Regions from separate parts of the Paenibacillus sp. P36 genome, predicted to be linked through region 3. Evidence: a T-box and tRNA genes for the amino acid it is inferred to sense, from the RefSeq annotation. Region 3 holds a T-box; the other regions hold tRNA genes.
What was found. The T-box of region 3 lies ahead of leuS (leucine--tRNA ligase). A T-box ahead of a tRNA ligase gene usually reads a tRNA of that ligase, here a tRNA-Leu.
Positions count from the first base shown of each region.

Region 1: it encodes a tRNA-Leu, which carries the amino acid that the T-box ahead of leuS (leucine--tRNA ligase) is inferred to sense. The anticodon was not compared.
Region 2: it encodes a tRNA-Leu, which carries the amino acid that the T-box ahead of leuS (leucine--tRNA ligase) is inferred to sense. The anticodon was not compared.
Region 4: it encodes a tRNA-Leu, which carries the amino acid that the T-box ahead of leuS (leucine--tRNA ligase) is inferred to sense. The anticodon was not compared.

Region 1 is NZ_AP038372.1:1,267,013-1,274,403, reverse strand. It holds gene ACKTT9_RS05810 ((Fe-S)-binding protein) at 1-621, opposite strand, end outside; gene ACKTT9_RS05805 (FAD-linked oxidase C-terminal domain-containing protein) at 683-2,098, opposite strand; gene ACKTT9_RS05800 (FadR/GntR family transcriptional regulator) at 2,231-2,941, shown strand; tRNA gene ACKTT9_RS05795 (tRNA-Leu) at 3,263-3,342, opposite strand; tRNA gene ACKTT9_RS05790 (tRNA-Thr) at 3,348-3,423, opposite strand; tRNA gene ACKTT9_RS05785 (tRNA-Phe) at 3,441-3,516, opposite strand; tRNA gene ACKTT9_RS05780 (tRNA-Asp) at 3,561-3,637, opposite strand; tRNA gene ACKTT9_RS05775 (tRNA-Val) at 3,663-3,738, opposite strand; tRNA gene ACKTT9_RS05770 (tRNA-Glu) at 3,748-3,822, opposite strand; rRNA gene rrf (5S ribosomal RNA) at 3,866-3,982, opposite strand; rRNA gene ACKTT9_RS05760 (23S ribosomal RNA) at 4,053-6,968, opposite strand; rRNA gene ACKTT9_RS05755 (16S ribosomal RNA) at 7,174-7,391, opposite strand, start outside.
Region 2 is NZ_AP038372.1:850,698-858,088, forward strand. It holds rRNA gene ACKTT9_RS03900 (23S ribosomal RNA) at 1-1,769, shown strand, start outside; rRNA gene rrf (5S ribosomal RNA) at 1,874-1,990, shown strand; tRNA gene ACKTT9_RS03910 (tRNA-Asn) at 1,996-2,071, shown strand; tRNA gene ACKTT9_RS03915 (tRNA-Ser) at 2,100-2,191, shown strand; tRNA gene ACKTT9_RS03920 (tRNA-Glu) at 2,231-2,305, shown strand; tRNA gene ACKTT9_RS03925 (tRNA-Val) at 2,321-2,393, shown strand; tRNA gene ACKTT9_RS03930 (tRNA-Met) at 2,410-2,486, shown strand; tRNA gene ACKTT9_RS03935 (tRNA-Asp) at 2,517-2,593, shown strand; tRNA gene ACKTT9_RS03940 (tRNA-Lys) at 2,609-2,681, shown strand; tRNA gene ACKTT9_RS03945 (tRNA-Leu) at 2,699-2,783, shown strand; gene ACKTT9_RS03950 (DUF1450 domain-containing protein) at 2,931-3,182, shown strand; gene ACKTT9_RS03955 (ferritin) at 3,301-3,810, shown strand; gene ACKTT9_RS03960 (GyrI-like domain-containing protein) at 3,944-4,570, shown strand; gene ACKTT9_RS03965 (hypothetical protein) at 4,620-5,075, shown strand; gene ACKTT9_RS03970 (AIM24 family protein) at 5,090-5,788, shown strand; tRNA gene ACKTT9_RS03975 (tRNA-Gly) at 5,890-5,964, shown strand; tRNA gene ACKTT9_RS03980 (tRNA-Arg) at 5,973-6,049, shown strand; tRNA gene ACKTT9_RS03985 (tRNA-Pro) at 6,073-6,146, shown strand; tRNA gene ACKTT9_RS03990 (tRNA-Gly) at 6,154-6,224, shown strand; gene ACKTT9_RS03995 (aldo/keto reductase) at 6,741-7,391, shown strand, end outside.
Region 3 is NZ_AP038372.1:5,459,155-5,466,545, forward strand. It holds gene leuS (leucine--tRNA ligase) at 1-2,209, opposite strand, end outside; T-box leader at 2,273-2,510, opposite strand; gene ACKTT9_RS24685 (class I SAM-dependent DNA methyltransferase) at 2,579-3,340, opposite strand; gene ACKTT9_RS24690 (S1 RNA-binding domain-containing protein) at 3,342-4,235, opposite strand; gene rsfS (ribosome silencing factor) at 4,232-4,579, opposite strand; gene yqeK (bis(5'-nucleosyl)-tetraphosphatase (symmetrical) YqeK) at 4,598-5,164, opposite strand; gene ACKTT9_RS24705 (nicotinate-nucleotide adenylyltransferase) at 5,154-5,741, opposite strand; gene yhbY (ribosome assembly RNA-binding protein YhbY) at 5,754-6,047, opposite strand; gene aroE (shikimate dehydrogenase) at 6,068-6,928, opposite strand; gene yqeH (ribosome biogenesis GTPase YqeH) at 6,946-7,391, opposite strand, start outside.
Region 4 is NZ_AP038372.1:781,766-789,156, reverse strand. It holds tRNA gene ACKTT9_RS03650 (tRNA-Pro) at 23-96, opposite strand; tRNA gene ACKTT9_RS03645 (tRNA-Arg) at 125-201, opposite strand; tRNA gene ACKTT9_RS03640 (tRNA-Gly) at 210-284, opposite strand; gene ACKTT9_RS03635 (helix-turn-helix domain-containing protein) at 423-1,292, shown strand; gene ACKTT9_RS03630 (phytanoyl-CoA dioxygenase family protein) at 1,302-2,009, opposite strand; tRNA gene ACKTT9_RS03625 (tRNA-Leu) at 2,177-2,256, opposite strand; tRNA gene ACKTT9_RS03620 (tRNA-Lys) at 2,276-2,351, opposite strand; tRNA gene ACKTT9_RS03615 (tRNA-Met) at 2,360-2,436, opposite strand; rRNA gene rrf (5S ribosomal RNA) at 2,467-2,583, opposite strand; rRNA gene ACKTT9_RS03605 (23S ribosomal RNA) at 2,688-5,603, opposite strand; rRNA gene ACKTT9_RS03600 (16S ribosomal RNA) at 5,819-7,354, opposite strand.

The sequences.
Region 1 (7,391 bases), 4.2 Mb from region 3:
CGTCTCTGGAATGACAACGTCAAAGCCTGCTTCGGACAGCAGCTTGACGGTTTTGATATTCGTTTGGGTGAACATCACATCCATCAAACAGCCTCTGAACATGCCGACGGTGGCAATTTTCTCGCCTTTGGCCGGGATGAAGGTGCCGAGGAGCTGCGTTATCCCCTTGCCGGATGCATCAGGAAGAATTTTCTCCATATCGGAAAGCTGTTTGGAAAATAAACCGACAACGCCTGTTTTTCGAACAACAGATTGCAGACCTGATTTTTTATAAAAATGCATCCCTGAACCCAGCAGCCGCATTTTTTGCTGTGATGGGAACAGCTCTTTGAAGACCACCTTGCGCACACCGCGTACCCACCATCTATGCTGCTTCGTATGGGTTTCAACCGCATCGCGGGCCTGCTCAATCAATTGTCCGTATTTCACATCCGCAGGACAAGCCGGCTCACACGCGCGGCAGCCCAAGCAGTGATTCATTTGATCCTCGAAGGAAATGCCCGGCTCCATAACGCCATCCACGGCTGCTTTCATCAAGGAAATACGCCCGCGCGGAGACTCGGCTTCGATGCCTGTTTGTTTAAACGTTGGACACACGGGAAGGCAGAAGCCGCAGCGCATGCAGTTCGTCAATTGATTGTAATCCAGTTTCTGGATTAACGTTTCCTGGAGAGTTGCCCCTTTAGCCACGGTCGATTACCACCCTGCGTCTGGATTCTTTGGCAAACATTTTGCCGGGATTCAGGAGATGATGCGGGTCGAACACGTCTTTGATCCCTTTCATCATCGCAATGCCGCTGCTTCCTACTTTCCATTCCAAGAAAGGTGCTTTCACCAGCCCAACACCGTGCTCGCCTGTAATCGTTCCCCCCATCTGGATCGCCGCTTCAAAAATTTCCTCAAAAGCTGCCTCCACACGGTGGATTTCATCATGATCCCTGGCATCCGTTGTAGCTGTCGGGTGAAGATTGCCGTCTCCCGCATGCCCAAACGTACAAATCTGCACGCCATGCTTCTCGGCGATTCGGTTAATCTCCAGCACCATATCGGCGATTTTGGAGCGTGGAACCGTCGCATCCTCCAGAATCGTTGTCGGACGCAAACGCGCAAGCGCCGTGAAGGCGCTTCTTCTTGCTGTTAACAGCTTCAGCGCTTCCTCCTGATTGCTCGCAATGCTAACTTCATCCGCTTGTTCTTCACGGCAAATTTCCGAGATACGGGCAATGTCGCGCTCCACCATCTCCATCTCGCCATCCTGCTCAATTAATAGGATTGCTGCCATATCCAGCGGTAGGCCTAGCTTCGCAAAATCGTCTACGACACGGATCGTTGGATTATCCATGAATTCCAAGGTAGCCGGAATGATTCGGTTTTCAATAATTTTGGAGACCGTACGAGCTGCGCCGTATAGATCTTTGTACATGGCCAGCATCGTTTTCTTATATTTTGGAGGCGGAATCAATTTGAGCGTAGCTTCCGTAACGATTGCGAGCGTCCCCTCTGAACCAATCAGCAGCTTCGTCAAATCATAGCCTGCCACGTCCTTCATCAGCTTACCGCCTGTACGCATGATTTCACCGTTTGCCAGTACGCATTCTAATCCGATCACATAGTCTTTGGTGGTGCCGTATTTTAAACCGCGCAGGCCTCCGGAGCACTCTGCAATGTTGCCTCCAATCGTAGAGATCGCCATTGAGCTTGGATCTGGTGGATAAAATAAACCTAGACTTTCAATATGCTCGATGAATTGCTTCGTAATGATTCCCGGCTGTACGGTTGCCGTCAGATTCTGCATATCAATATCGAGGATTGCATTCATCCTGTGCATGACCATGACAATGCCGCCTTGAACGGGCACGGTTCCGCCGCAAAGATTCGTACCTGAACCCCTGCTGACTAGCGGAATGCGATGCTCATTCAACACCTTCATAATCGCGGATACTTGCGCTGTGTCCTTAGGATAAATCACGCCATCTGGCAGCGATTGAAGCATAGGTGTTCCGTCATACGAGTGGGTAACGAGCGATTCCATATCATCTTTAAAATACTTTTCGCCTACAATATTGAACAGTTGTTGTCTAATTTGGTTATCGAGCATAGCAGCCTCCCATGGGACTATTCATGACTATCATTGATAATTGATTGATAATTGATCATGTGATCAGATGACTTTCCTTCTATTTTAGCTTATGATTGAATAGATGTATAGATCTTTTATGGGGGAATTGGCATGGCATTTCAGCAGATACGGCCGCAAAAGGGTTCGGAAATCGTAATGGGGCAAATTAAGATGCAAATTGAGTCAGGAACCTATGCGCCAGGTTCGAAGTTGCCGACTGTCGTTGAGCTTGCTGCGAGCTTCCAAGTCGGCCGATCGACCATTCGCGAAGCACTGAGCGGGTTGAAAGCAATTGGATGGGTAGATATCCGGCACGGCGGCGGCACCTTCGTGAGCAATCCGCTGCCTGCGGACAACGCAACCCTCTTCGATCAAGGTGACTCCCTGCAAGAAGTGCAGGAGGTGCGGAGATTCATCGAGGTAGGCTGCGCATCGCTGGCCGCAAGCAGACGGACAGAAGCTAATATCGCGGAGCTTCGGGACATTCTTCAGTCGATGGAACGCTCCCTTGGCAACGAGGAAGATAGTGAACAAGCCGATATCCGCTTTCACCTGGAAATCGCCAAAGCCTCTCATAATTCCCTCATGATCGGAATGATGGAGTCTTTGACGGAGAGGCTTCAGGTGAGCATGAAGGCTTCTCGCCGTTTGTGGTTTTTCGCGGAGCTCGCATCCGCCGAGAAGTTGCTTCAGGAGCATCGCGATATCGTCGATGCCATCGCTGCCGGGGACGAAGCCCTCGCGGCAGGTCGGATGTCACAGCATATACAGAAGGTGGACCAGGTGGTTCAACGATTAGCTAAACATTCATCGAATGATTGAATTTAAGGGAACAGCAAGCCGCTATTTCGGAGAAAACAGAGCTTCTCGTACTGTTGGGGAACTACAGGGGCTTATTTCTGTGAAATAAACCATATAGTAGTCCCAAATGGAAAAATAGTGGCCTGTAGTTCCGCCAATCTGGTTAATAGGCCTATTTTCATTGAAATAGCGGCCTCTAGTTCCTCTATCATAATGGATAAGTGAGAAAGCTCATTTCCTGCTTATGTAATGTAGCAGGGGATGAGCTTTCGTTTGCTTACGGGAGAAAACTACAACGAAAAAGCAGGTAAAACCATAAAATGGTCTTACCTGCTTGTGTGATGCGCGTAGAGGGACTTGAACCCCCACGGTCGCCCGCTAGATCCTAAGTCTAGTGCGTCTGCCAATTCCGCCATACGCGCGCATGTGGTGCCGTCGAGAGGACTTGAACCCCCAACCTACTGATTACAAGTCAGTTGCTCTACCAGTTGAGCTACAACGGCTTATTAAGTTGTAAAGATGGTGGCTCGGGACGGAATCGAACCGCCGACACGAGGATTTTCAGTCCTCTGCTCTACCGACTGAGCTACCGAGCCATATGTACTTCTTTTAGTTTGTCCCATTCAATCAAAAAGATGAATGGCGGAGCCGACGGGATTCGAACCCGCGGTCTCCTGCGTGACAGGCAGGCATGTTAGGCCTCTACACCACGGCTCCGCGTTATAAAGTTTAGCTGTTTAAATGGTGAACGCTGACGGGATCGAACCGCCGACCCTTACCCTGTCAAGGTAATGCTCTCCCAGCTGAGCTAAGCGTTCAGGTAATTGTGGTGACCCGTAGGGGACTCGAACCCCTGTTACCTCCGTGAAAGGGAGGTGTCTTAACCACTTGACCAACGGGCCAAAATTCCCCAAAACGAAACTCCGTATTGGGGCAAAAGGTACTGCTTGGCAACGTTCTACTCTCCCAGAACCCTGCGGTTCAAGTACCATCGACGCTGGAGGGCTTAACGGTCGTGTTCGAGATGGGAACGCGTGGGTCCCCTCCGCCATCATCACCAAACAGTCAAAGCGTGATTGCGCCTTGAAAACTAGATACGAAACTTGCGTAAAGGTTTGAACATTTAGGATTTGTGGTTAAGCCCTCGACCGATTAGTATTCGTCAGCTGCATGCATTGCTGCACTTCCACCTCGAACCTATCAACCTCGTCGTCTACAAGGGGTCTTACATACTGGGAAATCTCATCTTGAGGGGGGCTTCGCGCTTAGATGCTTTCAGCGCTTATCCCCTCCGTACATAGCTACCCAGCGGTGCCTCTGGCGAGACAACTGGTACACCAGCGGTACGTCCATCCCGGTCCTCTCGTACTAAGGACAGCTCCTCTCAAATTTCCTACGCCCGCGACAGATAGGGACCGAACTGTCTCACGACGTTCTGAACCCAGCTCGCGTACCGCTTTAATGGGCGAACAGCCCAACCCTTGGGACCTACTTCAGCCCCAGGATGCGATGAGCCGACATCGAGGTGCCAAACCTCCCCGTCGATGTGGACTCTTGGGGGAGATAAGCCTGTTATCCCCAGGGTAGCTTTTATCCGTTGAGCGATGGCCCTTCCATTCGGTACCACCGGATCACTAAGTCCGACTTTCGTCCCTGCTCGACTTGTAGGTCTCGCAGTCAAGCTCCCTTATGCCTTTGCACTCTGCGAATGATTTCCAACCATTCTGAGGGAACCTTTAAACGCCTCCGTTACATTTTAGGAGGCGACCGCCCCAGTCAAACTGCCCACCTGACACTGTCCCCATACCGGATCACGGTACCAGGTTAGAACTCCGATACGATCAGGGTGGTATCCCAACGGCGCCTCCACCCAAGCTGGCGCTCAGGCTTCTAAGGCTCCCACCTATCCTGTACAGATCGTACCAAAGTCCAATATCAAGCTGCAGTAAAGCTCCATGGGGTCTTTCCGTCTTGTCGCGGGTAACCTGCATCTTCACAGGTATTAAAATTTCACCGGATCTCTCGTTGAGACAGCGCCCAAGTCGTTACGCCATTCGTGCGGGTCAGAATTTACCTGACAAGGAATTTCGCTACCTTAGGACCGTTATAGTTACGGCCGCCGTTTACTGGGGCTTCAATTCATAGCTTCGGATTGCTCCTAACCACTCCTCTTAACCTTCCAGCACCGGGCAGGCGTCAGCCCGTATACTTCGCCTTGCGGCTTCGCACAGACCTGTGTTTTTGCTAAACAGTCGCTTGGGCCTTTTCACTGCGGCCCCCTCGGGCTATTCACCCTACCGAGGCACCCCTTCTCCCGAAGTTACGGGGTCATTTTGCCGAGTTCCTTAACGAGAGTTCTTCCGCGCGCCTTAGAATTCTCTTCTCACCCACCTGTGTCGGTTTGCGGTACGGGCACCTTCGCCTGGCTAGAAGCTTTTCTTGGCAGTGTGAAATCATGACCTTCGGTACTTAAAATTTCCCTCCCCATCACAGCCCAGCCTTACGATGTGCGGATTTGCCTACACATCAGCCTCACTGCTTGGACGAGCATCCATCAGCTCGCGTCACTATCCTTCTGCGTCACTCCATTGCTCATAACGGCTACGGTGGTACAGGAATTTCCACCTGTTGTCCATCGACTACGCCTTTCGGCCTCGCCTTAGGTCCCGACTTACCCTGAGCGGACGAGCCTTCCTCAGGAACCCTTAGGTTTTCGGCGGATCAGATTCTCACTGATCTTTTCGTTACTTATACCGGCATTCTCACTTGTATGCGCTCCACCTGTCCTTACGGTCAGAATTCAACGTACATACAACGCTCCCCTACCCATGCACAAAGTGCAAGCCATAGCTTCGGTGGCGTGTTTAGCCCCGTTACATTTTCGGCGCAGAGTCACTCGACCAGTGAGCTATTACGCACTCTTTCAATGGTGGCTGCTTCTAAGCCAACATCCTGGTTGTCTGTGCAACTCCACATCCTTTCCCACTTAACACACACTTGGGGACCTTAGCTGATGGTCTGGGCTGTTTCCCTTTTGACAATGGATCTTAGCACTCACTGTCTGACTCCCGGATTTAAGTTTGTGGCATTCAGAGTTTGACTGGACTTGGTAACCCTTGGCGGGCCCCGCACCCAATCAGTGCTTTACCTCCACAACTCACAACATCCGAGGCTAGCCCTAAAGCTATTTCGGGGAGAACCAGCTATCTCCGAGTTCGATTGGAATTTCTCCGCTACCCCCACCTCATCCCCGAATTTTTCAACATTCGTGGGTTCGGGCCTCCAGTGAGTGTTACCTCACCTTCACCCTGGACAGGGGTAGATCACACGGTTTCGGGTCTACGTCCACGTACTAATGCGCCCTATTCAGACTCGCTTTCGCTGCGGCTCCGTCTTTTCAACTTAACCTCGCACGGGAACGTAACTCGCCGGTTCATTCTACAAAAGGCACGCCATCACGCATATAGAGCGCTCTGACTTTTTGTAAGCACACGGTTTCAGGTTCTTTTTCACTCCGCTTCCGCGGTGCTTTTCACCTTTCCCTCACGGTACTGCTTCACTATCGGTCACTAGGGAGTATTTAGCCTTGGCAGATGGTCCTGCCGGGTTCCGACGGGGTTTCACGTGACCCGCCGTACTCAGGATACCTCTAGGCATACGTTCATTTTGGGCTACAGGGCTTTTACCTTCTATGCCGGACCTTTCCAGATCACTTCGCCTAACAAACTTTTGCCACAACGAGGTCCTACAACCCCAAGGAGCAAGCTCCTTGGTTTGGGCTATTCCGCTTTCGCTCGCCGCTACTGACGGAATCACTTTTGTTTTCTTTTCCTCCAGGTACTTAGATGTTTCAGTTCCCTGGGTCTGCCTCTACAATAGCTATGTATTCACTATTGAGTAACTGCGCATTACCACAGCTGGGTTCCCCCATTCGGACATCCCCGGATCAAAGCCTGCTTACGGCTCCCCGAGGCATTTCGTCGTTCGCCACGTCCTTCTTCGGCTCCTAGTGCCTAGGCATCCTCCGTGTGCTCTTTCTAGCTTAACCTAGAAAAAATACATTTAAAGATTGTTGTATAACCCGAAGGTTAAACGACCTAAGTTCTTACTTTACGTTTTGTTTCGTTATCTAGTTTTCAAGGAACAAAGATGTTTACATTGAAAGATTGCTCTTTCAAAACTGAACACGAGTGAGTAAGCGATGTGTATCCGAAGATACTTGACTGGGTCGTTTCAGACCCGAGTCTCCATAGAAAGGAGGTGATCCAGCCGCACCTTCCGATACGGCTACCTTGTTACGACTTCACCCCAATCATCTACCCCACCTTCGGCGGCTGGCTCCCTTGCGGGTTACCCCACCGACTTCGGGTGTTGTAAACTCTCGTGGTGTGACGGGCGGTGTGTACAAGACCCGGGAACGTATTCACCGCGGCATGCTGATCCGCGATTACTAGCAATTCCGACTTCATGC
Region 2 (7,391 bases), 4.1 Mb from region 3:
GGTCGAGTGACTCTGCGCCGAAAATGTAACGGGGCTAAACACGCCACCGAAGCTATGGCTTGCAGCAATGCATGGGTAGGGGAGCGTTGTATGTACGTTGAATTCTGACCGTAAGGACAGGTGGAGCGCATACAAGTGAGAATGCCGGTATAAGTAACGAAAAGATCAGTGAGAATCTGATCCGCCGAAAACCTAAGGGTTCCTGAGGAAGGCTCGTCCGCTCAGGGTAAGTCGGGACCTAAGGCGAGGCCGAAAGGCGTAGTCGATGGACAACAGGTGGAAATTCCTGTACCACCGTAGCCGTTATGAGCAATGGAGTGACGCAGAAGGATAGTGACGCGAGCTGATGGATGCTCGTCCAAGCAGTGAGGCTGGTTAGTAGGCAAATCCGCTAACCGTAAGGCTGGGCTGTGATGGGGAGGGAAATTTAAAGTACCGAAGGTCATGATTTCACACTGCCAAGAAAAGCTTCTAGCCAGGCGAAGGTGCCCGTACCGCAAACCGACACAGGTGGGTGAGAAGAGAATTCTAAGGCGCGCGGAAGAACTCTCGTTAAGGAACTCGGCAAAATGACCCCGTAACTTCGGGAGAAGGGGTGCCTCGGTAGGGTGAATAGCCCGAGGGGGCCGCAGTGAAAAGGCCCAAGCGACTGTTTAGCAAAAACACAGGTCTGTGCGAAGCCGCAAGGCGAAGTATACGGGCTGACGCCTGCCCGGTGCTGGAAGGTTAAGAGGAGTGGTTAGGAGCAATCCGAAGCTATGAATTGAAGCCCCAGTAAACGGCGGCCGTAACTATAACGGTCCTAAGGTAGCGAAATTCCTTGTCAGGTAAATTCTGACCCGCACGAATGGCGTAACGACTTGGGCGCTGTCTCAACGAGAGATCCGGTGAAATTTTAATACCTGTGAAGATGCAGGTTACCCGCGACAAGACGGAAAGACCCCATGGAGCTTTACTGCAGCTTGATATTGGACTTTGGTACGATCTGTACAGGATAGGTGGGAGCCTTTGAAGCCTGAGCGCCAGCTTGGGTGGAGGCGCCGTTGGGATACCACCCTGATCGTATCGGAGTTCTAACCTGGTACCGTGATCCGGTATGGGGACAGTGTCAGGTGGGCAGTTTGACTGGGGCGGTCGCCTCCTAAAATGTAACGGAGGCGTTTAAAGGTTCCCTCAGAATGGTTGGAAATCATTCGCAGAGTGCAAAGGCATAAGGGAGCTTGACTGCGAGACCTACAAGTCGAGCAGGGACGAAAGTCGGACTTAGTGATCCGGTGGTACCGAATGGAAGGGCCATCGCTCAACGGATAAAAGCTACCCTGGGGATAACAGGCTTATCTCCCCCAAGAGTCCACATCGACGGGGAGGTTTGGCACCTCGATGTCGGCTCATCGCATCCTGGGGCTGAAGTAGGTCCCAAGGGTTGGGCTGTTCGCCCATTAAAGCGGTACGCGAGCTGGGTTCAGAACGTCGTGAGACAGTTCGGTCCCTATCTGTCGCGGGCGTAGGAAATTTGAGAGGAGCTGTCCTTAGTACGAGAGGACCGGGATGGACGTACCGCTGGTGTACCAGTTGTCTCGCCAGAGGCACCGCTGGGTAGCTATGTACGGAGGGGATAAGCGCTGAAAGCATCTAAGCGCGAAGCCCCCCTCAAGATGAGATTTCCCAGTATGTAAGACCCCTTGTAGACGACGAGGTTGATAGGTTCGAGGTGGAAGTGCAGCAATGCATGCAGCTGACGAATACTAATCGGTCGAGGGCTTAACCAAAACCAGCTGACTAAGCAGTTAGTCGCTACGTCTAACGTAGATGACAAATATTCTTTACGCAAGTTTCGTATCTAGTTTTCAAGGCGCAAACCACGCTTTGACTGTTTGGTGATGATGGCGGAGGGGACCCACGCGTTCCCATCTCGAACACGACCGTTAAGCCCTCCAGCGTCGATGGTACTTGAACCGCAGGGTTCTGGGAGAGTAGAACGTTGCCAAGCAGTATTCCCTGATAGCTCAGTTGGTAGAGCACTCGACTGTTAATCGAGTTGTCACAGGTTCGAGTCCTGTTCGGGGAGCCACTTTTTTTATCCGATGCCAGGCTTTCATGGAGAGGTGTCCGAGCTGGCCGAAGGAGCACGATTGGAAATCGTGTAGGCGTCACAAGCGTCTCGAGGGTTCGAATCCCTCTCTCTCCGCCACCTTAAAGCACGATTTACTTAAGAAAAGCCTGTTTACGCGGCCCGTTGGTCAAGTGGTTAAGACACCTCCCTTTCACGGAGGTAACAGGGGTTCGAGTCCCCTACGGGTCACCATTATGTATTTCCCATGGAGGCTTAGCTCAGCTGGGAGAGCATCTGCCTTACAAGCAGAGGGTCGGCGGTTCGATCCCGTCAGCCTCCATTTTCCTTTTTAATGACGCGGGGTGGAGCAGCTCGGTAGCTCGTCGGGCTCATAACCCGAAGGCCGCAGGTTCAAATCCTGCCCCCGCAACCAACCTCTTGATGAGGTGTTATATTCTAGTGTGGAGCCGTGGTGTAGAGGCCTAACATGCCTGCCTGTCACGCAGGAGACCGCGGGTTCGAATCCCGTCGGCTCCGCCATTTTTTATGAAGTTTGAGTCATTAGCTCAGTTGGTAGAGCACCTGACTTTTAATCAGGGTGTCGTAGGTTCGAATCCTACATGACTCAGTTTTTTTTTATTTTATGCGGTCATGGCGGAATTGGCAGACGCGCACGGTTCAGGTCCGTGTGGGCTAACCCCCCGTGGAGGTTCGAGTCCTCTTGACCGCATCACCAAGAGCTTTCTTAATTCCTTTTATAGGAGCTAAGGAAGCTCTTTTTTTTGTACATCCATTTCTCAAATTTCTGTTGACATTGATTATTATTATCACTAATATCAGGGTATAGGCGGTAGATATGAGCGGTGGAGGTTATGACATGAAAACGATTAAATACTGCTGCAGAAATGAGAAATTCGGATCCAAACAAATATATAAGTCGTTGAAAAATGAATACCCCAAATTGAAGCAAAAGAAGAAGGATTGCCTGGGAAACTGTAAGCATTGCAAGAAAGAGTGCATCGCGATGATCGGCAAAAAGAACTTGGTTTGTGCGGCTTCGCCTGACTTACTATATGCTCAGCTCAAGCAGATTATTGCTGAATCAAGGGCTGAAACCGTAATGGCCTAAGTACATAACCTTTGTAAAATTTATGACTTCCGTTTGTATTTGTATATGAAGTTCTGGTAATCTTGTATGTATGGGGATTTGCAAAAAGTAACCATACAGAAAGGATGTGCAGCACATCATGTTAAAAGATGAACTAACGGAAGCGCTCAATGAGCAGATGAACTATGAATTTTACTCCGCGCACGTCTATTTGGCCATAGCCGGTTATTGTGCAGCAGAAAGCTTGGATGGGTTCTCGAACTTTTTTATCGTTCAAGCGGAAGAAGAGAAATTTCATGCAATGAAGATTTTCAAATTTATTAATGATCGCGGGAAAAAGGTTGCCTTCGCCGGTATGGATACGCCAGTGAATGAGTACGAATCGATCCTCGACGCTTTTGAGCATGCATACAAGCATGAGCAGGAAGTTACAAGACGTATTTACCATCTCTCTGATTTGGCTCTCAACGATCGTGAGCATGCGACGATGCAGTTCCTCAAATGGTTTATCGATGAGCAGGTAGAGGAAGAAGCGATGTTCGACAGCATTATTAACAAGTTGAAACGAATCGACAAAGACAGCAATGCCTTCTTCATGTTGGATGCGGAATTTGCACAGCGCACGTTCACTCCACCAACCGGGGAATAATTACATACGATACTAATGAAGACCGAAACTTACTTTTTCGCCGTTTACAGCGAAGGGTAGGTTTTTTCTATGTTTACTGACGTATAGCTGTCAGGGTTTATTTTATATACTGAAAGAAAAAAGGAAGTGCCGCATGGAAAAGTTAGATTTAGCCAAAGTCTACAAATCCTATTACACAGCTCCGACGAAACCACAGCTAATGGAATTTGGGCCTGTTTGGTATGTGACCATTGAAGGAACTGGGGACCCGAATGGAGACGTCTTCGCACAAGCGACTGAAGCGCTCTACACGCTTTCTTACAGCATTAAGGGCATTTATAAGATGGAGGAGAAAGACTTCACTGTGGCCAAGCTGGAGGGCTTGTGGTGGGTGGATGGAGATAGCCGGAACGCGCTCGAGGTGCCGAGGGAGCAGTGGCGTTGGAAACTTTTGATTAGGATGCCCGATTATGTTACAGCAGAGAAGGTAGAGGAAGCCCGAGTTAAAGCTTTAGGCAAGAAAAAGGAGCTGGATTTGCTTTCAGATATTGTATTTGAAACCTTGCATGAAGGAAGCTGTGTCCAGATGCTGCATATGGGTCCGTATGCTTCCGAGCCTGAAACGCTAACTCAAATGTACGAATTTATGGAGACAAGCCATTTAAGCATTAGCGGCCTCCATCATGAAATCTATTTATCTGACCCGAGGAAGATTGATCCTTTGAAAATGAGAACGATTTTGCGTTACCCTGTTAAGGCGGCAGAAGTGGTGAAGGGTTGATTTTTGCTGTAAAATAGAAGAAAATGTCGAGCTGTTGGGAGGGAAGGCGATGCGGACACGGCATATATCTGTTATTGGTCACGTGATCGGCGTGCTAGTCATTTGGATAGGGCTTATGTACCCTGCCTCTGCAGCCCAAGCCTCCTGGCTCGATAGGGTGAAAGATATCTATCAACTGCCTGAGAATGTGGAGCAAATTCAGAAAGATTACGAGGCAACGAAACAGCAATTAGAGGAGCAAAAGGACAAGCTCTCGGAAACGATCCGGCATTCGCAGGAAACCGAGGAAAAGCTCCTTCAACAAAACGAAGCGCTTCAGAAAGAAAATGAACGACTGCAAGAGCGCTTAAAGGCCATGGAGCAGGTTGCAATAGATAAAGAAAACCGGAGTCGGAAGATAACGAATATGGTTATCGCGGTGGTTGTGCTTGTAGTGTTGTATTTTGTACTTGGACGGGTGTTCCGGTATGTGGTCTGGCGGAGGCAGAAGCGTCAAATGAGATAGGAGGCCTGAGAGGCGTGGAAGTTACTTTCGAACATGCAAGCTCACACGCAAAAATGGCCACACTGCGCATCGAGAAGGACGAGTCGATTCATGTGCTGCATCCGAACCAAATCGTAGCTTTTCAAGGGAAGTCTGAGCAAAGAGAGGACTCTTTGATGAAGCTACCCAGTATGTACCGCAAAAAACGTCTGATTCAGTCGCGCGTGTATGGTCCTGCTCAGCTCATGCTAGGTTTGCCAGAAGGCTACAGCATGTCTGTGGTGCCTATTGGTGATGAGGATGATCTTTTGTATGAGTTCCGGCATGTTCTGTTTTATACCGGCGGTGTCAGCTTTACTTCTCACTTACAAAATGTTAAAAATACACTGATCACGCAAGATCTCGTGAAAATGCAGTTCAAAGGGCCGGGAACACTGGGGCTTTTGACCACTGGGCCCTTGTATCAGATGGCTTTGGATCCGAAGCAGCCTTTATATGTAGATATTCATTGTCTAATTGCGTATCCTCGGAATGCAGTATTGCGCCTTTGTGTTTATGGTAATACATTAGCGAGCCAGCATATGAATTATCATTGGGAGATGACAGGGCAAGGACATGTGCTGCTGCAGCCATGTAAGCCGGATCGCAAGTTGGATGAGCATATGAAAAACGATAGCTTATTGCGGCGAATTGCAAGGGAAGTGCTGCCTTTTGGCGGTATTTTTATAAAATAAGCGATTGGTAAGAAAAAACATTTGCATTTGTTCTGAAATCCTGATATATTATTCCTTGTCGCCTCTGAGAAAGAAATGAAGTGACAAGCAACACATACCGTGCGGAAGTGGCTCAGCGGTAGAGCATCGCCTTGCCAAGGCGAGGGTCGCGGGTTCGATCCCCGTCTTCCGCTCCATATTTTAAGCGCCCTTAGCTCAGCTGGATAGAGTATTTGACTACGAATCAAAAGGTCGGGAGTTCGAATCTCTCAGGGCGCGCCATTTTAATTAAGTTATAAGCGTTTCGGGATGTAGCTCAGCTTGGTAGAGCACCTGCTTTGGGAGCAGGGGGTCGCATGTTCAAATCGTGTCATCCCGATATTTACGCGGGTGTAGTTCAATGGTAGAACTTCAGCCTTCCAAGCTGGTAGCGTGGGTTCGATTCCCATCACCCGCTTCACAAGAAAAGAAAGAGCCACCTTCGGGTGGCTTTTTCTTTTGCACGGGTAAGGGAAGAGAACCCACAAAGGGTTCGACCGTCCGTGAAGGCAGCTTGAGTAAGCCCGAGTAGGACGCGCGTCCAAATCTACCGATGATTGCTTCCGAAGGAAGCATGTTCAATGAGGGCGGAAAGCGAAGGGAACTGGAGGTCGCTATTTCGAGTAAATCAGCCGAATTCCCCGGTTAGGGGAACTACAAGCCTTTATTTGCTGCCTAAAAGCGGCGTATCACCTGAAAACGGCAAAATAGAGGACCGTAGTTCCCTAGGAGGGGCGAATGCACCGTTTTCGAGCTAAATAGATGCCAGTAGTTCCGTTAACGTACAGAAAAGACATGGTACAGCTATGGAGACCATCCTCACCCGATACCCGAGCCCGCATATTTCTTGGCAAAAGTAAATGAAAGCGGTATACTTGTTTTGTTAACGTGTGCATTATCGTGGGACGATATCAATGAAATGAGGTCGGCGACTATGAAGGCGAAAAAGCTAGGACATGCAGGTTTTGACATCTCAAACATAACTTTTGGCTGTTGGGAGCTTGGAGGAGGTCCTTGGGAGTTCACGAACGACCAAAATAATATCGAGCTCATCCGTAAAGCGTTCGAGCTGGGCATCACAACGTTTGATACAGCTGAAGGCTACGGCAATGGACACTCGGAAGAGATCGTCGGCGCTGCTTTGGCGGATATACGTAAGCAATGCATCATTACGACGAAGGTGAGCCGAAGCAATCTAGCTCCTCAAGATGTAAGAAGATCGGCAGAAAACAGTTTGAACCGTTTGAAGACTGATTACATAGATGTTTATTACATTCACTGGCCAAGTTTTGAGATACCTGTGCAGGATACGCTTGGTGAATTTGTGAAGCTGAAAGAAGAAGGCTTGATTCGGGCTATCGGCGTTTCGAATTTTTCTTTGGAGCAGCTGAAAGAAGCCGTAAATTACGCGCAAATCGATGTGATTCAGCCGGAATACAGTTTGCTGCACAGAGCTATCGAGCCAGAGATTTTGCCATTCTGCCAGGAACACAACATTGGTGTGATGAGCTACAGCTCAATCGCCAAGGGGATTCTGACAGGCGCTTTCCACCTTCATGGAAAGGCATTGAAAGAGGGAGACTTC
Region 3 (7,391 bases):
CACCCAGCTTCTCCCACAGTTCTTCCGCCAAATGCGGTGCAAGCGGAGACAACATCTGAACGAAGTTTTTCATCGCTTCGAGCGGCAAGCGCTCCGTTTTGTAAGCTTCATTGACGAAAATCATCATTTGGCTGATCGCCGTATTAAACCGCAGCGCTTCGAAATCCTCCGTGATTTTCTTGATGGAACGATGCCATGTTCGTTTGAACGTATCGCTTCCAAGCGTCTCATCCGCGCTGATTTTGGATTGAACTTGACCGTTCTCATCCACAAACAGTCTCCACACACGGTTCAAATAACGGTAAATGCCGTCTACACCCGTTGTGTTCCATGGTTTTGTCGCTTCAAGCGGTCCCATAAACATCTCGTAAATACGCAGTGTATCCGCGCCTTGATCGCTCACGATATCATCCGGATTTACAACGTTGCCGCGTGATTTACTCATTTTCTCCATGTTTTCGCCAAGAATCATCCCTTGGTTGACCAACTTATGGAACGGCTCCTTCGTATGAACAAATCCAAGATCATAAAGCACTTTATGCCAGAAACGGGCATACAGCAAGTGAAGTACCGCATGCTCAGCTCCGCCAATATATAAATCAACCGGCAGCCATTGCTGTTGAAGCTCATGCGAGCAGAACTCTTTATCGTTACGCGGATCGATGAAACGCAGGTAGTACCAGCAGCTGCCAGCCCATTGCGGCATCGTATTCGTCTCGCGGCGAGCTTTCATCCCCGTTTCCGGATCGGTCGTATTCACCCATTCAGATACGTTAGCCAGCGGTGATTCCCCAGTTCCCGAAGGTTTAATTTCATCAACTTGAGGAAGCAGAAGCGGAAGTTGGTCAACCGGTACAGGCTTCATCGTGCCATCTTCCAGGTGAAGAATCGGAATCGGCTCTCCCCAGTATCTTTGACGGCTGAACAGCCAGTCTCTCAAGCGGTATGTGACCTTACCTTGACCTTTGCCGTTCTCTTCAAGCCAAGCGATCATGTGACTGATGCCTTGCTCAATGTTCATGCCATCGATAGGTCCAGAATTCACATGAGCGCCGTCTCCAGCGTAAGCTTCTTTCTCCACATTGCCACCTTGCACGACTTCAATAATCGGCAAATCGAACTGTTTCGCAAACTCCCAGTCACGTTGGTCGTGTCCAGGCACTGCCATGATGGCGCCAGTACCGTAACCGCCAAGCACATAATCCGCGATCCAGATCGGCACTTTCCCGCCATTTACTGGATTAATCGCATAGGCACCTGTGAATACGCCTGTTTTGTCTTTAGCCAGGTCAGTACGCTCCAGATCGCTTTTGCGGGAAGCTTTTTCTTGATATTCTTTCACAGCGGCCGTTTGTCCGTCTGTCGTAATTTGCTGCACAAGCTCGTGCTCAGGTGCAAGCACACAATAAGTCGCTCCGAACAAAGTATCTGGACGTGTTGTAAAGACAGTCAGGCTCTTCTCTTCATGCCCTTCGATCGCAAATTGAACTTCAGCGCCTGTCGATTTACCGATCCAGTTGCGCTGCATATCCTTAATGCTCTCCGACCAGTCAAGCTCCTCTAGATCTTCCAGCAAACGTTCAGCGTATTCCGTAATTCTCAGAATCCACTGACGCATCGGTTTACGGATGACCGGGTGGCCTCCACGTTCACTCAAACCATCGATAACTTCTTCATTCGCAAGAACCGTCCCCAGCGCCGGACACCAGTTAACAGGCACTTCGTCTACATAAGCAAGGCCTTTGTTGTACAGTTGGATGAAAATCCATTGCGTCCATTTGTAATACTCCGGATCCGTCGTGGAAATCTCCCGATCCCAATCGTAGGAAAATCCGAGCGATTTAATTTGACGGCGGAACGTATCGATATTTTTCTGTGTAAAATCACGTGGATCATTCCCTGTATCCAAAGCGTATTGCTCAGCCGGAAGTCCGAATGCGTCCCAACCCATTGGGTGAAGAACGTTGAAGCCTCTCATCCGTTTGAAACGGGAGACGATGTCCGTTGCCGTATAACCTTCCGGATGTCCTACATGCAGACCTGCTCCTGAAGGATATGGAAACATATCCAACGCATAAAATTTCGGCTTATCCGAATTTTCAAGCACTTTGAATGTTTTCTTTGCATCCCAGTAAGCTTGCCATTTGGGCTCAATCGCTTGCGGATTGTAACCCTGTAATTCCTTGGTTTCTTTCGTTTCCTGTGTCATGTGAAATTTCCTCCCTGTGTACGGCTATAAGCGCCAAAAAACCCCTCATCGCTAGCGGATATCGCTAGGGACGAGAGGTTAGATTCCCGTGGTACCACCCTAGTTAACACCAGGCATGCTTTGCCTGTGTTCACTCTGCCCCTTAACGCGGGTGAAACGATCCGGCTAACGCCAACATGCGTGGCGATTCACCTTCTAGCTCCAAGGCGAGTTCACAAGACGGACATCTACCGGCTTCCACCCTTTAACCGGCTCTCTGCGAGATGCTGTGCAAGTTACTAATCCTCTTCCAAGCTTTGTGATCATCTGATTAGCTTTGATTATATGTAAAATAATGCCGCACTGTCAAGCGGCGGGGCTCCTTATGCTTTATTTCTTTGCAATAAAGAAAGCCCGCTCTGTCAGCTTCGTAGGTTGTTCCCATGTAAAGTCGGCTGCCTTGTACACTTCAAGAAAGCCTGCTTCCCTCAGCATCTGCTCCAGCCAATCCAGTGCATAAGCGCGCTGTTCATGCGTTTCATCGATGCGCCGGAACAGTTCCTTGCCGCCTTCCTCTTTGACAAAGATGGTCAATTCGTGCTGAATTTGAACTCTTTCCTCATTCAACTCGCTTGTCCAAATGTAAGCTACATCCTCTTCGTTCAAAAAGAAGGGCTGAGATTCCGCATAAGCAAACAGCTGCTGGGGCGTATGCACATCGAACAGGAATAAACCGCCCGGCTTAAGCCCTTCATACGTTTGGCGAAAGGCATCTACAATGTCCTCTTCCTCTAGCAAATAGTTCAAACTATCACAGAAGGATAGAGCGACATCAACCGATTCCCCCAGCTCCCACTCCCGCAAATCCTGCTGAAACAAACGAACGGCTCCGCTGCGCGCAAGCTGAGGGTGTTCTCCTGCTTTTTGTTCCGCTACAGCCAGCATATCTTCCGACAAGTCAATGCCTGTCATTTGATAACCTTGCAATGCCAACGGAATCGTCAAGTTGCCGGTACCGCAGCCGAGATCAACGATCGAAACCGGCTTCACGCCAAACCGGTCAAAGCTTTCTTTGACAAAACGAAGCCAATCCTCGTAAGGCATGCTGTTCATCAGACGGTCATACGTGTAGGCAAATTTCTCATAGCTCATGTTAACTAGGATTCTCCTCTTTTTTCAGATAGGTCCAGTCGTCCTCCTGATAGATGAGCCCGTCTTTCATCAGCTTGCCTAACGCACGCTTAAAAGCCGCTTTGCTCAGGCCAAACCGATCCTTAATGATGTCCGCAGACGTTTTATCTGAAAATGGCATCGCATTTCCTGGACGCGTCTCCAGCACACTAAGAATTTTCTCCGCATCTTCATCGCGGCCTTTTTCCTTTGGCTGTCTCATCGACAGATTCACGCGGCCATCTTCTTCGCGAACGAAGGCGACACGTACATCCACCAACTCACCCACACGAAGCAATCGTGTTCTCTCCGTAGGAGCGATAAGTCCGATCACACCGTAACCGAGAACACCGGCCTCGCAAATAACGAAAGTGCCCATCTGCAGCGGCCTGTACACGCGCGCTTTCACCCAGCGGTTGCTCCAGCTTGAAGGAGCACGCACACAAAGCGGAGCCAGATCGTCTTCCAGTGCCAGCTTCGCAATCAAGCGGCCTTGACGGTCATGCGCTAATGTTGCAAACACCTTGTCCCCTACTTGAGGTCGCAATTCCTCCAATTCCGGGACATGACGGTAAGGAAGGAGCAAGTTGCGCCCTAATCCCATCTCCAGAAAGTAGCCAAATCTCGGATGAATATCGACAACCTCGAGCAGCCCGACTTCGCCCATTCGGATTTGCGGACGTTTCATAGTAGCCATGAGCCTGTCCTGCGTATCATGGAATAAAAAAGCTTCCACGTGCTCACCGGCCTTGATTTTGCCTACAATCTCCGCATAAGGTAAAAGTACATCCTGATAGCCGTCGCTCAGGAAATATCCGTTTGGCGGAACTTCCCTCGCTACCTCAAGGGTAACGAGGGATCCTGCTTCCAGTCTCATACGCGCTCCACAACTTTGGCATCGGACCAAAGTCTTTCGATGTTATAGTACTCGCGATCATCGCGGTGGAAAACGTGCAGAACAACATCTCCTAAATCAAGCAGAACCCATCTAGCTGTATCAATACCTTCGTAACCTCTGATCGTGACGCCATACTCATGTGCTTTCTTTCTGGCTTCGCTCGCGATCGCTTGCACTTGTGTTTCTGAATTTCCGTGGCAAATGACGAAATAATCCGCAATCAAGGAAATACCTTGCAAATTAAGCGTGACAACGTCCGCCGCTTTTTTATCCTCTGCAGCCTCTACGACAAATGCTAAAATCTCTTCTGGGCTTTTACTCATTCAATCAACCTCCATTAATTAGTTGTTTATTTGTTGAATCAAATCATTCCGTGTCAAAATAGTAAGCGGATAAATTCGTTTTCCTTTTTCAATCAAAAACCGAATCGTAGAATCAAACCCGACAACAAGCGCCTTCTCCAAGCTGGTCTTGGCTTCCTCACGGATGAGCTCTACACCGGGGAATTCCCGGCCTGGCTCCATATAATCCGCTAAACATACGATTTTGTCTAACAGCGTCATCCCTTCACGCCCTGAGGTATGGTACCGGATCGCATCCAATATCTCTTCGTCCTGAATACCAAATTGCGACTGGGCAATGAACGCCCCGGCATGCGAATGCCAAAGCTCCTTGTCAAAATCCAATAAATCCTGCGGCAACCCATTCTCGCGAATAATCTTAGCTTGCTCCTGCACAGGCCAATACTTGCAATAGTCATGTAAAATAGCTGCAAGATCAGCTTTGACAGGATCTCCACCGAATCGCTTCGCAAGCATGACGCTCGTTTCCATGACACCAAGTGTATGAAGCCAGCGTTTCTCCGGCATTTGTTCTTTTACGGCTGCGATTAGCTTCTCACGATTCATACAATCGGTTCACCTCCATGTAACCGTTCACGACTTCCGGAACAAGGTATCGGACCGATCGTTCCTGTCTTCGTTCCTCGCGAATGGCCGTGGATGAAATTTCAACAAGCGGCATGGGGACAATGGTTACTCGCTCACGGATGTTAGCCGACATATGCGCCATATCCAGTTCGTAGCCAGGTCTGGCTAAACCGATAAAACGAATATGCCGCACGATGTCATCGATGCGATGCCACTGCGGCAAATACTGAACCATGTCTGCACCTATAATATAAGCAAATTCTGTAGTGGGATATTGTTTGCGCAGCAGTTCAATCGTATCGATACTATAAGATACGCCGCCTTTGCTGATTTCGATATCAATCGGACGAAAAAAAGGATTCCCTTCCGCAGCAAGGCAAACCATCTCCCAGCGCTGCTGCGTTGTGGCCTTCGGCGCGTTGGACTTATGCGGCGGCACATTAGCCGGCATCAGCCATACTTCGTCTAATCCTGCTTCCACCCTCGCCCGCTCCGCAGCGATCAAATGACCGGTATGGATCGGATCAAAGGTTCCACCCATAATTCCGACAAGCATGCTTACACCTCTTTAGCTCGGCAGTTCAATCTTTTTCTTGTCACGCGATTCTTTGTACAATACGACGATTTTACCGATCACTTGTACGAGCTCAGCACCGGATTTCTCGGATAATTCAGCGCCTACCTCATTCCGATCTTCTCCGCTGTTATTCAGCACTGTAATTTTAATCAACTCACGAACTTCCAGCGCTTCTTGGATATGACGGATTAAGTGTTCGTTCACGCCGCCTTTACCTACTTGAAAAATCGGATCTACATGGTGCGCTAGCGAGCGCAAATAACGTTTCTGTTTGCCTGTTAACATGGATGTCCCTCTATTCATTCTTATTCAGCTAACGACTGTTCTACCACCTGTCTCATCGCCGCAACGGGCGCAGGTTTACCAGTCCAGTATTCAAAAGCAAAAGCACCTTGATATATAAACATGCCCAGTCCGCCATGAATGCGGGCTCCCTTGGCTTCCGCCTCACGAAGGAACCTTGTAATGCGCGGATTATAGATTAAATCGCTCACAAGATGATGTTCTTTCAGAAGTTCAACCGGCATCGGCAGCTCTTCCGTGTTAGGATGCATCCCCGCAGAGGTCGTATTCAGTACGAACTGGACCTCATCCACGACATTTGCAATCTCATCAAGTCCAAGACCCACGGTCTTCGTAAAAGCGCTGATCGTTTCTGCCAACTCCAAAGCACGCTCTTTGGTTCGGTTTGCAATATAAATGCAGCCTGCACCCTCTTTGGCGAGCGCATACGCAACCCCTCTGGCAGCTCCGCCGGCTCCAAGGACAAGAACGCTTTTCCCCTTCAAATCGATGCCCGTTTCTTCTTTGAGAGAACGAACATACCCAATACCGTCCGTATTGTAACCGGTAAGCTTGCCGTTTTCATTCACGATTGTATTTACCGCGCCAACGATCCGAGCTCCCTCGTCAATTTCGTCCAGGTACTGCATAACTTCAACTTTATGTGGAATAGTGACATTAATGCCTCGATACCCCAGCGCCCGAATCCCCCGAACTGCATCTCCTAGCGCGTCAGGACGTACATGAAAAGCAGCATAAACCGCGTTAATATCCGCTTCTTGAAAAGCGCGATTCAACATGATTGGCGATCGGGAATGCCGAATCGGATCTCCGAATACCCCATATAGAATCGTATGACTGTCAATCGCCCGGCTCTTCTCCATGGTTTCCTCTGGTCCCCCTATATCAATGACTCTCGTGTGATAACCTTGATCCCCTTCGGTGCATGCACGGCAAGCTGTGAACCAGCCAGGCTGTTCACTTTAATCCAACCTAAACCGGAGATGAGCACATCCATTTGTTTCCCCTTTGGAATGTTCAGCCCATGCTTCACAAGTGGAGGCAGCTCGTCCAAGTCCGCTTCATTCGGAGGCGCTAACATGACGCCTTTGTGATCGGCGTACAGATCATCTGCCCGCTCCAACTTCGTGCGATGGATTTGAATCGCGTTGGACGTGTAGCATGTGAACGACTGGTGTTCGCCTTTTATAAAATCAAAGCGAGCTAACGCGCCAAAAAACAACGTTTGTTGTTCATTTAACTGAAAAACAACCGGTTTGAGCGGCTTATCCGGCATGATACGTGCCAAATCACGTTTCTTCACAACCTCGGTTAGACGGTGCGTGT
Region 4 (7,391 bases), 4.1 Mb from region 3:
GATTATACTTCTTTTTGTTTGATCGGGACGACACGATTTGAACATGCGACCCCCTGCTCCCAAAGCAGGTGCTCTACCAAGCTGAGCTACGTCCCGATACTGCTATGTATGTTAAATGTAAAAATGGCGCGCCCTGAGAGATTCGAACTCCCGACCTTTTGATTCGTAGTCAAATACTCTATCCAGCTGAGCTAAGGGCGCTTAAAATATGGAGCGGAAGACGGGGATCGAACCCGCGACCCTCGCCTTGGCAAGGCGATGCTCTACCGCTGAGCCACTTCCGCAAGTAGGTGTTTCATGCCGCTTCTTTAAAAGCGACAAGTAGTAATATAACAGGATTCTTTACAAAAAGCAAATAAAATGTTTAATTATTTTTCGCCAGTTTTTACCTGTAGTTTTCCATCACCGAGAGGAGGGAATATGTGGAAGCATCTTTTTTTGATCAGAACGTCAAGGTTGCACAAGGGATCATCTTCGAAGAAAAGCTGGCGGTATACACGGAGCATGAATTTCATATGCATGCCGCTTTGGAGGTCAGTATAGCCCTTGATAGTACAATGAAATATCCGATTGGCGACGAGTGGTATTATGCCGATCCTGGCGATATCCTTTTGCTGCGCCCGTTCGAACCGCACTGGAACTTGACCCGGGAGGAAGGGAAACCAAGCCGTTGGATCATGCTTCTCTTCTCACCCGATTACGTTGCTTTCATTCCGGGCGGATACAGCTTGCTAGTCCCTTTTTATACGATGAACACGTCCCAGGTAATCCCCGCAGCATCGCCATACGCACAATCGATCATACGGCTTGCTACGGAGGCCTTGCAGGAGCAGAAGCAAGATCAGCCAGGCTGGCAGCTCCAGCAGATGACGTTGTTCATTCAAATCCTTGTCCAAATTCAAAGGTACTACCATTCGTTAGAGCAATCGTTCGCGGCTCCCTCCCTATCCGGCGTCATAGCAGCCATAGAGCATCTCATCACCCACTGGTCAGAAGAAGTGGACGTAGATTTGCTTATCCATAGGTCAGACCTGAAGAAGACCTGGTTCTATACCAAATTCAGAGAATTGACAGGCTCTTCTCCTAATGAATTTGTCATTCGACTTCGGCTTCAGTATGCAGCTCATATGCTGATGCACACGCATGAATCCATTACAGATATTGCCCTCGCCTGCGGTTTCAGCACCCCTAGCTACTTCAACAAAGTATTCAAAGAACATCGGGGGATGACACCAAGCGTATACCGCAGACAGGCAGCAACATCATCCAGTATCACAGCTAAGGTTGATTAAAAGATGACTTTATCCTTTGACGTATCCGGACAAAAGGACACGGTCCTCAAGCCGTTTGCCCGACTGGGCGTACCGGCAGCTTGCCGCCGCGACTTGGAAGGCATAGGCGCGTCTAGGCTTATCCGTGTGATTCTTCTTGCTGTGGTGCAGCGTCTCACGATGGAAGAACACAGCATCGCCTGGGGCTAATGGTGGACAAGGTACACCATTCTCCGGCTCTGCAGCGCGCTTATGGCCAGGCTCTGTATTGATATTGGGCTGCCGCCCGAGTAAATGTGATCCCGGGGCCAGCCACAAGCCTGCGTTCTCTTGACTGATATCATCAAGGGCAATAAAACCATTGAGCATATGACCCAGAATATGTGTGTACTGATTATCTTGATGCCACTCCAAACCATTGCCGTGGGGAGCTACGACCGCGTACATCCCCATCCACAGTTTGACTTGATCCCCTAGAATTTGCTCTAAAAAGCTTACAATATCCGGACTCGTCAAAAACCTCGTGGTCTCAGGATATAGTTCCTGCTCCGCGGCAATATCGATGATGGCTTTACTTTTCCATTCGCCTGTCCCTTTTTCGTTAGCAAAGGCAGCATTCTCTTCATTGATCGCATCAACCATTTCTTTTGTAAGAAAGCCTCGAGCATAAAAGAACCCTTCTCGATAAAACTGCTCGACCATCTCCTGCGTCAATACAAACCTTGTGACTTGTATCATATGCCTTAACCTCCTTTGTGGATATGACTTTATTGTAAATGAGAAGGAGGCTTCATTACTTCCAATCGACGAGGCGAATACTAGCAATTTTGTTCACTTATCTACAAAAGAACGCACAAAAGGCAAAAAGGATTAAGTTAGTGATACTTAATCCTTTTTGCTAGGTATGCGCGTAGAGGGACTTGAACCCCCACGGTCGCCCGCTAGATCCTAAGTCTAGTGCGTCTGCCAATTCCGCCATACGCGCATGCTGTAAATAAGGCAAATGGTGAGTCATGTAGGATTCGAACCTACGACACCCTGATTAAAAGTCAGGTGCTCTACCAACTGAGCTAATGACTCATAATAATTGGTTGCGGGGGCAGGATTTGAACCTGCGGCCTTCGGGTTATGAGCCCGACGAGCTACCGAGCTGCTCCACCCCGCGTCATTATTTAAAACACCCCAAAGGGGTACTGCTTGGCAACGTTCTACTCTCCCAGAACCCTGCGGTTCAAGTACCATCGACGCTGGAGGGCTTAACGGTCGTGTTCGAGATGGGAACGCGTGGGTCCCCTCCGCCATCATCACCAAACAGTCAAAGCGTGGTTTGCGCCTTGAAAACTAGATACGAAACTTGCGTAAAGAATATTTGTCATCTACGTTAGACGTAGCGACTAACTGCTTAGTCAGCTGGTTTTGGTTAAGCCCTCGACCGATTAGTATTCGTCAGCTGCATGCATTGCTGCACTTCCACCTCGAACCTATCAACCTCGTCGTCTACAAGGGGTCTTACATACTGGGAAATCTCATCTTGAGGGGGGCTTCGCGCTTAGATGCTTTCAGCGCTTATCCCCTCCGTACATAGCTACCCAGCGGTGCCTCTGGCGAGACAACTGGTACACCAGCGGTACGTCCATCCCGGTCCTCTCGTACTAAGGACAGCTCCTCTCAAATTTCCTACGCCCGCGACAGATAGGGACCGAACTGTCTCACGACGTTCTGAACCCAGCTCGCGTACCGCTTTAATGGGCGAACAGCCCAACCCTTGGGACCTACTTCAGCCCCAGGATGCGATGAGCCGACATCGAGGTGCCAAACCTCCCCGTCGATGTGGACTCTTGGGGGAGATAAGCCTGTTATCCCCAGGGTAGCTTTTATCCGTTGAGCGATGGCCCTTCCATTCGGTACCACCGGATCACTAAGTCCGACTTTCGTCCCTGCTCGACTTGTAGGTCTCGCAGTCAAGCTCCCTTATGCCTTTGCACTCTGCGAATGATTTCCAACCATTCTGAGGGAACCTTTAAACGCCTCCGTTACATTTTAGGAGGCGACCGCCCCAGTCAAACTGCCCACCTGACACTGTCCCCATACCGGATCACGGTACCAGGTTAGAACTCCGATACGATCAGGGTGGTATCCCAACGGCGCCTCCACCCAAGCTGGCGCTCAGGCTTCAAAGGCTCCCACCTATCCTGTACAGATCGTACCAAAGTCCAATATCAAGCTGCAGTAAAGCTCCATGGGGTCTTTCCGTCTTGTCGCGGGTAACCTGCATCTTCACAGGTATTAAAATTTCACCGGATCTCTCGTTGAGACAGCGCCCAAGTCGTTACGCCATTCGTGCGGGTCAGAATTTACCTGACAAGGAATTTCGCTACCTTAGGACCGTTATAGTTACGGCCGCCGTTTACTGGGGCTTCAATTCATAGCTTCGGATTGCTCCTAACCACTCCTCTTAACCTTCCAGCACCGGGCAGGCGTCAGCCCGTATACTTCGCCTTGCGGCTTCGCACAGACCTGTGTTTTTGCTAAACAGTCGCTTGGGCCTTTTCACTGCGGCCCCCTCGGGCTATTCACCCTACCGAGGCACCCCTTCTCCCGAAGTTACGGGGTCATTTTGCCGAGTTCCTTAACGAGAGTTCTTCCGCGCGCCTTAGAATTCTCTTCTCACCCACCTGTGTCGGTTTGCGGTACGGGCACCTTCGCCTGGCTAGAAGCTTTTCTTGGCAGTGTGAAATCATGACCTTCGGTACTTAAAGTTTCCCTCCCCATCACAGCCCAGCCTTACGGTTAGCGGATTTGCCTACTAACCAGCCTCACTGCTTGGACGAGCATCCATCAGCTCGCGTCACTATCCTTCTGCGTCACTCCATTGCTCATAACGGCTACGGTGGTACAGGAATTTCCACCTGTTGTCCATCGACTACGCCTTTCGGCCTCGCCTTAGGTCCCGACTTACCCTGAGCGGACGAGCCTTCCTCAGGAACCCTTAGGTTTTCGGCGGATCAGATTCTCACTGATCTTTTCGTTACTTATACCGGCATTCTCACTTGTATGCGCTCCACCTGTCCTTACGGTCAGAATTCAACGTACATACAACGCTCCCCTACCCATGCACAAACGTGCAAGCCATAGCTTCGGTGGCGTGTTTAGCCCCGTTACATTTTCGGCGCAGAGTCACTCGACCAGTGAGCTATTACGCACTCTTTCAATGGTGGCTGCTTCTAAGCCAACATCCTGGTTGTCTGTGCAACTCCACATCCTTTCCCACTTAACACACACTTGGGGACCTTAGCTGATGGTCTGGGCTGTTTCCCTTTTGACAATGGATCTTAGCACTCACTGTCTGACTCCCGGATTTAAGTTTGTGGCATTCAGAGTTTGACTGGACTTGGTAACCCTTGGCGGGCCCCGCACCCAATCAGTGCTTTACCTCCACAACTCCACATCCGAGGCTAGCCCTAAAGCTATTTCGGGGAGAACCAGCTATCTCCGAGTTCGATTGGAATTTCTCCGCTACCCCCACCTCATCCCCGAATTTTTCAACATTCGTGGGTTCGGGCCTCCAGTGAGTGTTACCTCACCTTCACCCTGGACAGGGGTAGATCACACGGTTTCGGGTCTACGTCCACGTACTAAAGCGCCCTATTCAGACTCGCTTTCGCTGCGGCTCCGTCTTTTCGACTTAACCTCGCACGGGAACGTAACTCGCCGGTTCATTCTACAAAAGGCACGCCATCACACATAAAGAGTGCTCTGACTTTTTGTAAGCACACGGTTTCAGGTTCTTTTTCACTCCGCTTCCGCGGTGCTTTTCACCTTTCCCTCACGGTACTGCTTCACTATCGGTCACTAGGGAGTATTTAGCCTTGGCAGATGGTCCTACCGGATTCCGACGGGGTTTCACGTGACCCGCCGTACTCAGGATACCTCTAGGAGATTCGTTTGATTTTGGCTACAGGGCTTTTACCTTCTATGCCGGACCTTTCCAGATCACTTCGCCTACCAAACTAACCCCATGATGAGGTCCTACAACCCCAAGGAGCAAGCTCCTTGGTTTGGGCTATTCCGCTTTCGCTCGCCGCTACTGACGGAATCACTTTTGTTTTCTTTTCCTCCAGGTACTTAGATGTTTCAGTTCCCTGGGTCTGCCTTCAACCATCCTATGTATTCAGATGGAGATAACTGCGCATTACCACAGCTGGGTTCCCCCATTCGGACATCCCCGGATCAAAGCCTGCTTACGGCTCCCCGAGGCATTTCGTCGTTCGCCACGTCCTTCTTCGGCTCCTAGTGCCTAGGCATCCTCCGTGTGCTCTTTCTAGCTTAACCTAGAAAAATACATTTGGTATTGCTACCTAAGTTCTTACTTTACGTTTTGTTTCGTTATCTAGTTTTCAAGGAACAATGTTGCAACCATTACATGCGCAAAGCGATGTTGGTTGTCAACTTTTTTTGAAAGATTGCTCTTTCAAAACTGAACACGAGTGAGTAAGCGATGTGTGCTTGCGCACTTGACTGGTCTTATCAAGACCGAGTCTCCATAGAAAGGAGGTGATCCAGCCGCACCTTCCGATACGGCTACCTTGTTACGACTTCACCCCAATCATCTACCCCACCTTCGGCGGCTGGCTCCCTTGCGGGTTACCCCACCGACTTCGGGTGTTGTAAACTCTCGTGGTGTGACGGGCGGTGTGTACAAGACCCGGGAACGTATTCACCGCGGCATGCTGATCCGCGATTACTAGCAATTCCGACTTCATGCAGGCGAGTTGCAGCCTGCAATCCGAACTGAGATCGGCTTATAAGGATTGGCTCCACCTCGCGGCTTCGCTTCCCGTTGTACCGACCATTGTAGTACGTGTGTAGCCCAGGTCATAAGGGGCATGATGATTTGACGTCATCCCCACCTTCCTCCGGTTTGTCACCGGCAGTCATCTTAGAGTGCCCACCCGAAGTGCTGGCAACTAAGATCAAGGGTTGCGCTCGTTGCGGGACTTAACCCAACATCTCACGACACGAGCTGACGACAACCATGCACCACCTGTCTCCAATGCTCCGAAGAGGGCACCTATCTCTAGGTGTTACATCGGGATGTCAAGACCTGGTAAGGTTCTTCGCGTTGCTTCGAATTAAACCACATACTCCACTGCTTGTGCGGGTCCCCGTCAATTCCTTTGAGTTTCACTCTTGCGAGCGTACTCCCCAGGCGGCATACTTACTGTGTTAACTTCGGCACCGAGGAATCGAATCCCCAACACCTAGTATGCATCGTTTACGGCGTGGACTACCAGGGTATCTAATCCTGTTTGCTCCCCACGCTTTCGCGCCTCAGCGTCAGTTATAGGCCAGAAAGTCGCCTTCGCCACTGGTGTTCCTCCACATCTCTACGCATTTCACCGCTACACGTGGAATTCCACTTTCCTCTCCTACACTCAAGTCAACCAGTTTTGGATGCGAACCGGGGTTGAGCCCCGGGCTTAAACACCCAACTTAATTAACCGCCTGCGCGCGCTTTACGCCCAATAATTCCGGACAACGCTTGCCCCCTACGTATTACCGCGGCTGCTGGCACGTAGTTAGCCGGGGCTTTCTTCTCCTATACCGTCACACAAAGCGCAGTTACTCACCTTGCTGTTCGTCTAGGGCAACAGAGCTTTACGATCCGAAAACCTTCATCACTCACGCGGCGTTGCTCCGTCAGACTTGCGTCCATTGCGGAAGATTCCCTACTGCTGCCTCCCGTAGGAGTCTGGGCCGTGTCTCAGTCCCAGTGTGGCCGTTCACCCTCTCAGGTCGGCTACGCATCGTCGCCTTGGTGAGCCGTTACCTCACCAACTAGCTAATGCGCCGCAGGCCCATCTATAAGCCACAGATTGCTCCGTGTTTCATGATTCTCTCATGCGAGAAAACCAGTTATCCGGTCTTAGCTATCGTTTCCGATAGTTATCCCAGTCTTATAGGCAGGTTGCCTACGTGTTACTCACCCGTCCGCCGCTAAGCACCGAAGTGCTCCGCTCGACTTGCATGTATTAGGCACGCCGCCAGCGTTCGTCCTGAGCCAGGATCAAACTCTCCATAATAGAAAAGCTGAATAGCTCAATTGACTTGCTAGCGAGA